3 regions of the Mesorhizobium sp. M1406 genome follow, and region 1 is predicted to be linked to each of the others. Evidence: predicted binding sites of a transcription regulator. Region 1 holds the regulator's gene; each other region holds the start of a gene.
The links. The regulator LexA, encoded in region 1, represses DNA repair genes until DNA is damaged. The targets are predictions, from matches to a motif close to TGTTCNNNNTGTGTTCNG.
Positions count from the first base shown of each region.

Region 2: the regulator LexA is predicted to act here: its motif matches at 1,698-1,715, upstream of NKH03_RS10450 (ATP-dependent helicase).
Region 3: the regulator LexA is predicted to act here: its motif matches at 1,602-1,619, upstream of dinB (DNA polymerase IV).

Region 1 covers NZ_JAMYKW010000015.1:41,107-44,383, reverse strand. Annotated here, with positions in the region: gene NKH03_RS15215 (ComEC/Rec2 family competence protein) at 1-1,163, shown strand, start outside; gene lexA (transcriptional repressor LexA) at 1,160-1,912, opposite strand; gene kynU (kynureninase) at 2,356-3,277, opposite strand, start outside.
Region 2 covers NZ_JAMYKW010000008.1:128,687-131,963, reverse strand. Annotated here, with positions in the region: gene NKH03_RS10450 (ATP-dependent helicase) at 1-1,658, opposite strand, end outside; gene NKH03_RS10445 (glucose/quinate/shikimate family membrane-bound PQQ-dependent dehydrogenase) at 1,966-3,277, shown strand, end outside.
Region 3 covers NZ_JAMYKW010000052.1:6,559-9,835, reverse strand. Annotated here, with positions in the region: gene NKH03_RS27645 (cupin domain-containing protein) at 1-305, shown strand, start outside; gene dinB (DNA polymerase IV) at 324-1,571, opposite strand; gene NKH03_RS27635 (winged helix-turn-helix transcriptional regulator) at 1,925-2,344, opposite strand; gene NKH03_RS27630 (dihydrofolate reductase family protein) at 2,456-3,043, shown strand; gene NKH03_RS27625 (2OG-Fe(II) oxygenase) at 3,059-3,277, opposite strand, start outside.

The DNA of each region.
Region 1 (3,277 bases):
TCGTGGTGTCGCCGCATGAAGTGGTCGGCCCGAGTTTCCAGATGTCCTTCGCCGCAACCGCGGCGCTGGTCGGCGCCTATGCCGGCTGGTCGGAGCATCGTGCGGGAAAGACGAGACCACCGCCGCCAAAGCGGTCGCTGCCTGGTTTCCTGACGCGAAAATTCCTGCTGGCGGCAGGCGGCCTTTCCATGACTTCCATCATCGCCGGCGGCGCCACGGCGCTGTTTGCCATCTGGCATTTTCAGCGTGTGTCGCCGCTCAGCCTGTTCGCCAATCTGGCGATCATGCCGATCGTATCACTGGTCGTCATGCCTTTCGCAGTCCTCAGCGCACTGGCGATGCCATTCGGCGCCGACGGCCCCTTTCTTTATGTAATGGGCAAAGGCCTGACGGCGATGATCGCAATGTCCGGATGGATTTCCGAGCGTTCGCCAGTCGACGCAATCGGCTTGATTTCGCGGCAGTCTGTCCTCCTGGTGGCGATTGCCCTTGTCATCGCGACGATGGCGACGACATGGCTGCGGCTGGCAGCTCTTCCTTTCGCGCTTGCCGGCCTGCTGACGGTCTCGGACACGCGCGCACCCGACGTGCTGATCTCGGAGGACGCAAGGCTGGTCGCGTTGCCGATCGGCGGCGGCGAACTCGCGGTCAGCCGGGCCAGGCCGAACGAATTCACCGTCGACAACTGGAAGCGTGCGCTGACATCCGAAAGCATCATCGTGCCGGAGGTGTTCGACGAAGGCGACGGTCAATTCGACGTCGCGGATGCGGCTGAAATGCCGCCGGGAGCACCGTTCTATTGCACTTCAGGCGTTTGCGTCGCCAGGCATCCGTCCGGCGCGTTCATTGCCTATGTCGAGGACCGAAAAGACACCTGGAAAGCCTGTGGTTTCGCCGACCTGATCGTCATCAATGACGCGACGGCCTATGACGCCTGTCACAACCCGCTGGTTCTCGTTATCACCAAACGGCAACTGGCCCGCAAAGGCAGTGCTGCCGTCTTCTTCGATCGCCAATCGGCGACCGCGCCGGCGACAATCAGCTTCGCCGTGGACAGGCCATATCGGCCCTGGCACGCGCAACGCAAGTTTTCACGCGAGGCGAGGGGACTGCCGCCCTTCAAGAGACCCGAGAAGCCAGTCGTTGAACCGCAGCTGCCTTAGTAGCGGCGGATCAGGCCAACGAGCTTGCCCTGCACCTTGACCCTGTCTGGCCCGAAAATACGGGTTTCATAGGCCGGATTGGCGGCTTCGAGAGCAATCGAGGCGCCCTTGCGGCGGAACCGCTTCAGCGTCGCTTCCTCTTCATCCACCAGCGCCACGATGATCTCGCCAGGGCTCGCCGTATCGGCATTGCGGATGATGACGGTGTCGCCGTCGAAGATGCCGGCCTCGATCATCGAGTCGCCCTTGACCTCCAGCGCATAGTGCTCGCCGCCCATGATCATGTCTGGCGGCACCGAGATCGAATGCGTCTGGTGCTGGATGGCATCGATCGGCACACCGGCGGCGATGCGCCCCATCACGGGGATCGACACGGCGGCGACCACGTCGTCGTCATTGCCTGCTGAAGACATCCGCGAAGACGCTGGCCTGATCTGCCGGCCAAGGCCGCCCTGGCCGAGACTGGCCTGACCAAGACTGCCCTGGATGACGCTTGGAGAAAACTTCTTTGCCGCGTTGAGGCCGGGTGCGATCGAGTCCGGCAGCCGCAGCACTTCCAGCGCGCGTGCCCGGTTGGGCAGCCGGCGAATGAAGCCGCGCTCTTCCAGTGCCGTGATCAAACGATGAATCCCGGATTTGGAGGCAAGGTCGAGCGCCTCCTTCATCTCGTCGAAGGATGGCGGAATGCCGCTTTCCTTCAGGCGTTCATGGATGAACATCAGCAGTTCGTGTTGCTTGCGCGTCAGCATGGCGGCCCCCAGGTACCTGAAACCAGAATCGGAAAAACAAACCCAGAACAAACACTATCTGTTCCAGTTGTGTTCCGCAACTGTTTAAAGTTTAATGAATTTATTAAGGGGGTCGAAATTATTGGCGCTCGCCAGCGGGCCTCGTCGACGACTGTATGCCGTCACAATGCGCTTGCCGGCATTGAAATTGTTATGGTTAATGGGCTGTGGCCCACCTTGGCTCAAGCCTGGCATGAGCTGCCCATGGATCCGCGACGGGCGCATTTCCAGCTTTCCGGGCGTTCGTTTGCCGTGAACGAAACGAAGCCAAAATGCCAACCTTGGTTAATCTATTGCAGCCTGCGCTGGCTACCAGCGGCGAACGCATTCGCGAGCCGAAAAATTCGTCCTCCGTCATCCGACCTGGGGGCAAGACGCGACGACAGATCGTCGGGACGGCCGCGTCAGGTTACGGCCTCCTTGACGGCGAAACGCTGGTCCTTCCATGCACTCGTGCGCAGAATGTCTTCCAGCACCTCGACCGCCAGCCACACGTCCTTGTAGCCGACATAGAGCGGCGTAAATCCGAAACGGATGGCTGACGGCGCGCGGAAGTCACCGATCACGCCGCGCTCGATCAGCGCCCGCATGATTTGATAGCCCTGATCGTGAAGGAACGACACCTGGCTGCCGCGCTTGGTCGCATCTCGGGTGCTCTCCAGCGTGAGACCATAGGCGCCGCACTTCGCTTCGACGAGCTGGATGAACAGTTCGGTCAGCGCGACGCTTTTCTTTCGCAATGCCGCCATGTCGACGTCGTTCCAGATGGCGAGCGCACCTTTGAGCGCCCGCATCGACAGGACCGGCTGCGTGCCGCACAGAAAGCGGCGGATACCGGTGCCGGCAACATAACCCCGTTCGAAGGCAAAGGGCCTCGCATGCCCCCACCAGCCGCTGAGTGGCTGGCTGATCTCGCCGTGGTGGCGCTGGGCGGCATAGATGAAGGCTGGCGCGCCCGGACCGCCGTTGAGGTATTTGTAGGTGCAGCCGACAGCGAAATCAGCATTTGCATGATCGAGCTCGACCGGCAGAGCGCCCGCGGTGTGGCAGAGATCCCAGACGATCAGCGCTCCGGCCGCATGGGCCTTGCGCGTCAGCGCCGTCATGTCGCGCAGTTCACCGGATTTGTAATTGACGTGGTTGACCAGCACCACCGCGACGCTTTCGTCGATCAGCTCCTCGATGGTTGGCGCGTCGACGCCCGCGAGGCGCAGCAAGGCGCCATCCCGGGTCGAGGCCACGCCTTCGGCGATGTACAGGTCGGTGGGAAAACTGTCACCCTCGGCGACGATGGCCAACCGGCCGGGCCGCATCTCCATCGCCGCA
Region 2 (3,277 bases), on a different contig from region 1:
TTCGGCTTCAACTCGTCGCTTTCGGCGAGCTTGGCGGCGGCTTCCAGCATCGGCACGCGCAGCGCGCGGGCCGTGTCGTGGATCTGGCGGATGGTGGCTTCGCCCAGGCCGCGCTTGGGCACGTTGACGATGCGCTCGAAGGCGAGGTCGTCGGCGCCTTGTGCTGCGACGCGGAAGAAGGCCAACGCGTCACGGATCTCCATGCGCTCGTAGAAGCGCGGGCCGCCGATAACGCGGTAGTTGAGGCCGAGCGTGACGAAGCGGTCCTCGAACTCGCGCATCTGGAAGGAGGCGCGGACCAGGATCGCCATGTCGTTGAGATTGTGCTTCTGGCGCTGGTAGGTCTCGATGGTCTCGCCGACGGCGCGGGCTTCCTCCTCGGAATCCCAGGCGGCGTGGACATGCACCTTGCCGTCCTCCGGCTCGTTCCGGTCGGTGAACAGCGTCTTGCCGAAGCGGCCCTCATTGTGGGCGATGAGGTGGGAGGCGGCGCCAAGGATGTGCGCGGTCGAGCGGTAGTTGCGCTCCAGCCGGATGATGGTGGCGCCGGGGAAATCCTTGTCGAAGCGCAGGATGTTGTCGATCTCGGCGCCGCGCCAGCCATAGATCGACTGATCGTCGTCGCCGACGCAGCAAATATTAACGGTGGCGGTGCGCGAGTTTCCCTCCCCCTTGAGGGGAGGGTGGCCGGGCGAAGCCCGGTCGGGTGGGGTCCGCGCGGCAGTGCTCGACGCCAAGGTGTTTGATGACTGGGCGGTGCCTTCTGCGGCGACCCCCTCCGCCTGCTTCGCGGGCACCTCCCCCTCAAGGGGGGAGGACTGGGGCCGCTGCGCCAGGAGCCGCAGCCACATGTACTGGGCGGTGTTGGTGTCCTGATACTCGTCGACGAGGATGTATTTGAAGCGCTTGTGGTATTCCTTCAGCACATCCGGATTGGCGCGGAAGATGCGGATCGGGTGGCAGAGAAGATCGCCGAAGTCGCAGGCGTTCAGCGTCTGCAGCCGCGCCTGATAGGCCTTGTAGAGCTCCCGGCCCTTGCCGTTGGCGAAGGCGCGCGCGTCGCCCTCGGCGATGTCGGCCGGGCCTTGCCCCTTGTTCTTCCAGCCGTCGATCATCTGGGCGAACTGCTTGGCCGGCCAGCGCTTGTCGTCGAGTCCCTCGGCCTGGATCAGCTGCTTGATCAGCCGCACGACGTCGTCGGTGTCGAGGATGGTGAAATCGGATCTCAAGCCAGCGAGTTCGGCATGGCGGCGCAGCAGCTTGACGCCGATCGAGTGGAAGGTGCCGAGCCAGGGCATGCCCTCGACATTGCCTTCGCCGATCAGGACGCCGATGCGGATCTTCATCTCGCGGGCGGCTTTGTTGGTGAAGGTCACCGCAAGGATCTGCGACGGGAAGGCTTTGCCGGTGGCGAGGATGTGAGCGATGCGGGTGGTAAGGACACGCGTCTTGCCGGTGCCGGCGCCGGCCAGCACGAGAACCGGGCCTTCGGTGGTTTCCACCGCCAGCCGCTGTTCCGGGTTGAGGCCCTTCAGATAGTCTGGTGCATTGTTGTGGCCGCTGCGGGCAGCCATGGCGCGCGCGGCAATGCCCGACGGGGCCGAGGGCCGCGCATTGGGTTCGTCGAAAAAGGGCATGTCTTCGGAAAAGCCGGACATCGCCCCGAATGTAGTGATTCGGGGGCGAAAGACCAGAAGTGTCTACGTTTTGTTCCGGTAAAGTGCCTGATATCGCCGTTCAGGCCTTGCGGTAACCGAGAGCGACGAAAACCGAACGAGCGCGCCTCGTCGGTCGTCATGGCGCCGAGACTGCTGGAAACCCTGATACAGGCAAGACGGATTGCCACCATGGCGTGTGGCCAACTTGACAGGCGCGGCGGTCAGGAGAAAGTTGTGTCTGGGGCAGGAACGATTGCGTCGGGCTGTCCTTGGCGTCGCAAAGCGCAACAGTCGAAGGAGTATCATCTTGGCTGTCACCATCACCTCCCTCGTCCTCTTGCTCATAGGCCTGGCGCTCGGCGGCGGCGGTATCCGCTTAGCTTCGCTGGGCGGCAGCTGGTATTATATCGTCGCCGGCCTCGCCTTCCTTATCGCCGCCTGGCTGCTCTACCGACGCAGATCGACCGCGCTGTGGCTCTACGCGGCGATCGTGCTCGGAACGCTGGCCTGGGCCGTCTGGGAGACCGGCTTCGACTGGTGGGAACTTGGGCCCCGCGGCGGCATCATCGTGCTTGTGGCGCTATGGCTGCTGACGCCCTGGGCGAGGCGAGGTCTTGTCGGCTCCGACGCGCGCGCGCCGCTCATCCTTGCCGTGCTGGCATCGCTTGCCGTCGCTGGTTATTCGATGACCGCCGATCCCAAGGACATTGCCGGCGAACTCGGCACCGACAAGGTGGTCACCAACGCCAACCTCGGCAACGATGTGCCGGCCGGCGAATGGCACTATTACGGCCGAACGCAGTTCGGCCAGCGCTATTCGCCGCTCGACCAGATCACGCCGGACAATGTCGCCAAGCTGCAGCCCGCCTGGACCTATCGCACCGGCGACGTCAAGGGACCGGACGATGTCGGTGAGACCACCTATCAGGTGACGCCGCTGAAGATCGGCGACACGCTCTACATCTGCACGCCGCACAATTTCGCCATCGCCATCGACACCGCGAGCGGCAAGGAGAAATGGCGCTACGATCCCAAGGTCAAGCTCGACAAGGACCGCCAGCACCAGACCTGCCGCGGCGTGTCCTATTATGCCGATGCGGCCATCGCCGCCGGCCAGCCATGCGCTGCCCGCGTCTACCTGCCGACCTCGGACGCGCGGCTGATCGCGCTCGACGCCGCCAACGGCCAGGTCTGCCCCAGCTTCGCCGAGGCCGGCACGCTGAACCTTCTGACCAACATGCCCTATCCGAAGTCGGGCTATTATTACTCGACCTCGGCGCCGCTGATATCAGGCGGCAAGATCATCGTCGGCGGCGCGGTCAACGACAATTATTCGACCCAGGAGCCGTCCGGCGTCATCCGCGCCTACGACGCTGCCACCGGCAAGCTGCTATGGAACTGGGATTCCGGCAATCCGGACCAGACGACGCCGCTGGCGGCCGACCAGACTTACACCGCCAACTCGCCCAACATGTGGTCGACGCCGAGTGCCGACGAGAAGCTCGGCCTGCTCTATGTGCCGCTCGGCAACCAGACGCCGGATCAACTCGGCGCCGGGCGCAGCGCCAATGTCGAGAAGTTCTCGTCGTCGATCACCGCGCTCGATCTCAACACCGGGC
Region 3 (3,277 bases), on a different contig from region 1:
ACATGCTCGAAGAGGAGCACGCGCTGATCCTGGAAGGGCAGGTGGCGCTGCTGCTTGGCGAGGAGCGCCACGAGATGAAGGCCGGCGACTATGCCTGCTTTCCCGCCGGCCGGCCGGTTGGTCATTCCTTCCTCAACAGCGGCACCGGGCCGTGCCGCTATCTGATGATCGGCGAGCACAATCCCAATGAGGTCTGCGTCTATCCCGATTCCAACAAGATGGGGGTCGACGCCTTGCGCCGGCGCGACGGCATTTTCGACATGGCAGCGGTGCGACGGTACTGGGATGGCGAAGAGACGCAATAGCGCCCGGCTGTCTCCGGCTCACAATTCCTTCTCCGCCAGTTCCCTGAACTCGTCGGGCACCGAGCGCGCCGCCTCCAGCGCCACCGTGCCATAGCCGACCGCCTGTTTGCCGAAGCGTTCGCGGATCTTGTCGATGGCGCGGTCGGCGTCGAAGCGTGCCAGCCCTTTCCTGGTACCGGGCCGGCGTTTCTCATCGGCGAGGCCGAGGGGCAGTTCGAGCTGCAGCTCGAAGCTTTCCTCGAGATGTGAGACCGAGATCGCGAGCAGGGAGATCAGCTTCTCGTGCGGATGGTCGGCGAGCACGCCGCGCACCAGGTCGCCGGCGATCTCGGCCAGCATGGTTGTCGCCGAGATCGGCTGGTCGAGCGTGATCGAGCGCGTGACGGCGCTGAGATCGGCAAAGCGCACGCGCACGGTCACGGTGCGGCCGGGCCTCGCCTTGGCGCGCAACCGGCTGGCGACACGGTCGGCCAGGTGCAGCAGGGTGGGCACGATGACCCGCGCCACGGCCGGCTTCTGGCCAAGCGCCGATTGCGCGCCGGCCGAGTGCGCCCGGCGCTTCGTCTCCAGCTTGCGCGGGTCGCGGTTCCACGACAGCGCGGCGAGTTTTTCGCCGGCGGCGGGACCGAGCAGCCGCGTCAGCGCGCCGCTGTGGGTCCGGGCCAGCTGGCCGATGGTCTCGACGCCGATCTCGGCCAGCCGCGCCCTGGTCGCCGGGCCGACGCCCCACATCAAGCCGACCGGCAGATCGTGCAGGAAGGCAAGCTCGCTGCCGGGGTCGACGACCACCAGCCCGTCGGGCTTGGCGACCTGCGAGGCGATCTTGGCCAGATGCTTGGTGCGCGCCACGCCGATCGAGATCGGCAGGCCGAGTTCGGCCCGCACGCGGCGGCGGATGGTCGTGGCGATCTCTTCTGGCTGCCCGAACAAATGCGTGCAGCCGGCGACATCGGCAAAGGCCTCGTCGATGGAGATGCGCTCGACCAGCGGCGTGAAATCGTCGAGCACCTTGATCGCCGCGTCGCCCAGCCGCTGGTAGTGGCTGAAATTGCCGCCGACGAAGATCAGCCCAGGGCAAAGCTCGCGCGCCTTGCGTCCCGGCATGCCGCCACGCACGCCGAAGGCGCGCGCCTCATAGGAGGCAGCGAGCACAACACCGCGACCGACCGCGATCGGCTTGCCGCGCAGCGACGGGTCGAGCAACTGCTCGACCGAGGCGTAGAAGGCGTCGAGATCGGCATGCAGGATGGTGGCTGTCGTTTCCATCCGGCCGCATATCCAACGTTACTGATAGACCTGAACAAATAGAGAACAAAAGGGGGTGATTTGTCAAGCGGAGAGCGGTTTGCGGAATGCCTGGTGAGGTAATCGCTCTCGGTTCGAATGCGTCGCCAAAACCGCAGCGGTAGCGCTGCCCCTCACCTGCCTGCCGGCATCCTCTCCCCGGAGAGGGGCGCTCTCATCGACGGTTTCGCCAACCACCAGCGTTGCAAAAATGGATGCCGGCGTTGCGGCCAGCCCCCTTCTCCCCGTCACTATACGGGGAGAAGTGCCCGGCAGGGCGATGAGGGGCGGCGGCCACCTTGCAGAGGAGAGTGGTGCTGCGCACGGAACCGCGACTACCAGCCAACATGCTCCGCTCGCAACGCCGCCTTCATTCGTTCCAGTTCGGCCTCGCCGCCCGCCGCTAGCTCGTCGGCGATCCGCGCCAGTCTGTCGTCGGCACTACGGTGCTTGCTGCCCCATGCGCCAAGCGTGGCCAGCACGGGCAGCAGGTCGATGCCGGCCTCGGTCAGCCGATAGACAGTCTTCAGCCCATGCGTCGGGTCCTCGCTGCGGGTAAGGATGCCTTCCTGCTGCAGCTTCTGCAGCCGCTCGGCCAGCGTGCGCGACGAGATGCCTTCGTCGGACTGCAGGAATTCGCGAAAATGCTTTTTCCCGGCGAAGACCAGGTCGCGAATGATGAGCAGCGTCCAGCGGTCGCCGAGCAGTTCCAGCGACAGGTTGATCGGGCAGCCTGATTTTTCACGGGTCGACATTTCTATGCTTCCATTTTTAAATCGCTTTACTATTGACATCATTTTTACCTTGGGTCAATGGTTCCGAAAGTAAACCAAATTTCTTGCGAGCCTGACGACCGGGAGACGACAATGAAAAAGCTGATCCTGCAGATGCAGATGTCGGTCGACGGTTTTGTCGGCGCCAATGAGGACCACCGCTGGCAGCTCTGGGGGTGGGGCGACGATATCGGCTGGGACGAGGAGCTGAAGCAGGATTTCAACGCCGTCTTTTCCGGCATCGACACCATCCTCCTCAGCCGCAAGATGGCGGAGGAGGGCTATCTCAGCCATTGGAGCAAAGCAGCGAAGAAGTTTCCGCGCGACCCGTTCTATGCTTTCGCGCAACGCGTCGTCGACGCCCAGAAGGTGGTGCTGAGCGACAAGCTTGAGCAATCGGCGTGGGAGCGCACGAGGCTGGCCAGCGGCGACCTGCCGCGCGAAATCAATACGCTGAAGGCGGGCGAAGGCGGTGACATGGCCGTCTTCGGCGGCGCCGGTTTCGCCTCGGCGCTGATCGCGGCCGGGCTGGTCGACGAGTTCCAGCTGTTCATCAACCCGGCGGTGCTGGGTGCCGGACGCCGCATCTTCGACCAGGGCGGTTTCCAAAACTTGGCGCTGCTCGGCTCGAAGGCCTATGCCTGCGGCTTGGTGATCAACCGCTATGCTCCGGCGGGGTGAGGCGGCTCACCATCTTCACTTCGCATCGTGAAAAATAATGCCGACCGTGTGGCGCGTGCCGGAGCGCAGCCGGCTGACGCCGTGGCGCAGATTGACGCGGTAATTGCCCTTGGTTCCCTGCACCGGCCGGTTGTGGACGGCGAAGACAACGGCGTCGCCCTGGCGCAGCGGCACCACCTCGACCCGGCTCTGCATGCGCGGCCGCTGTTCGGTCAGCACGAACTCGCCGCCGGT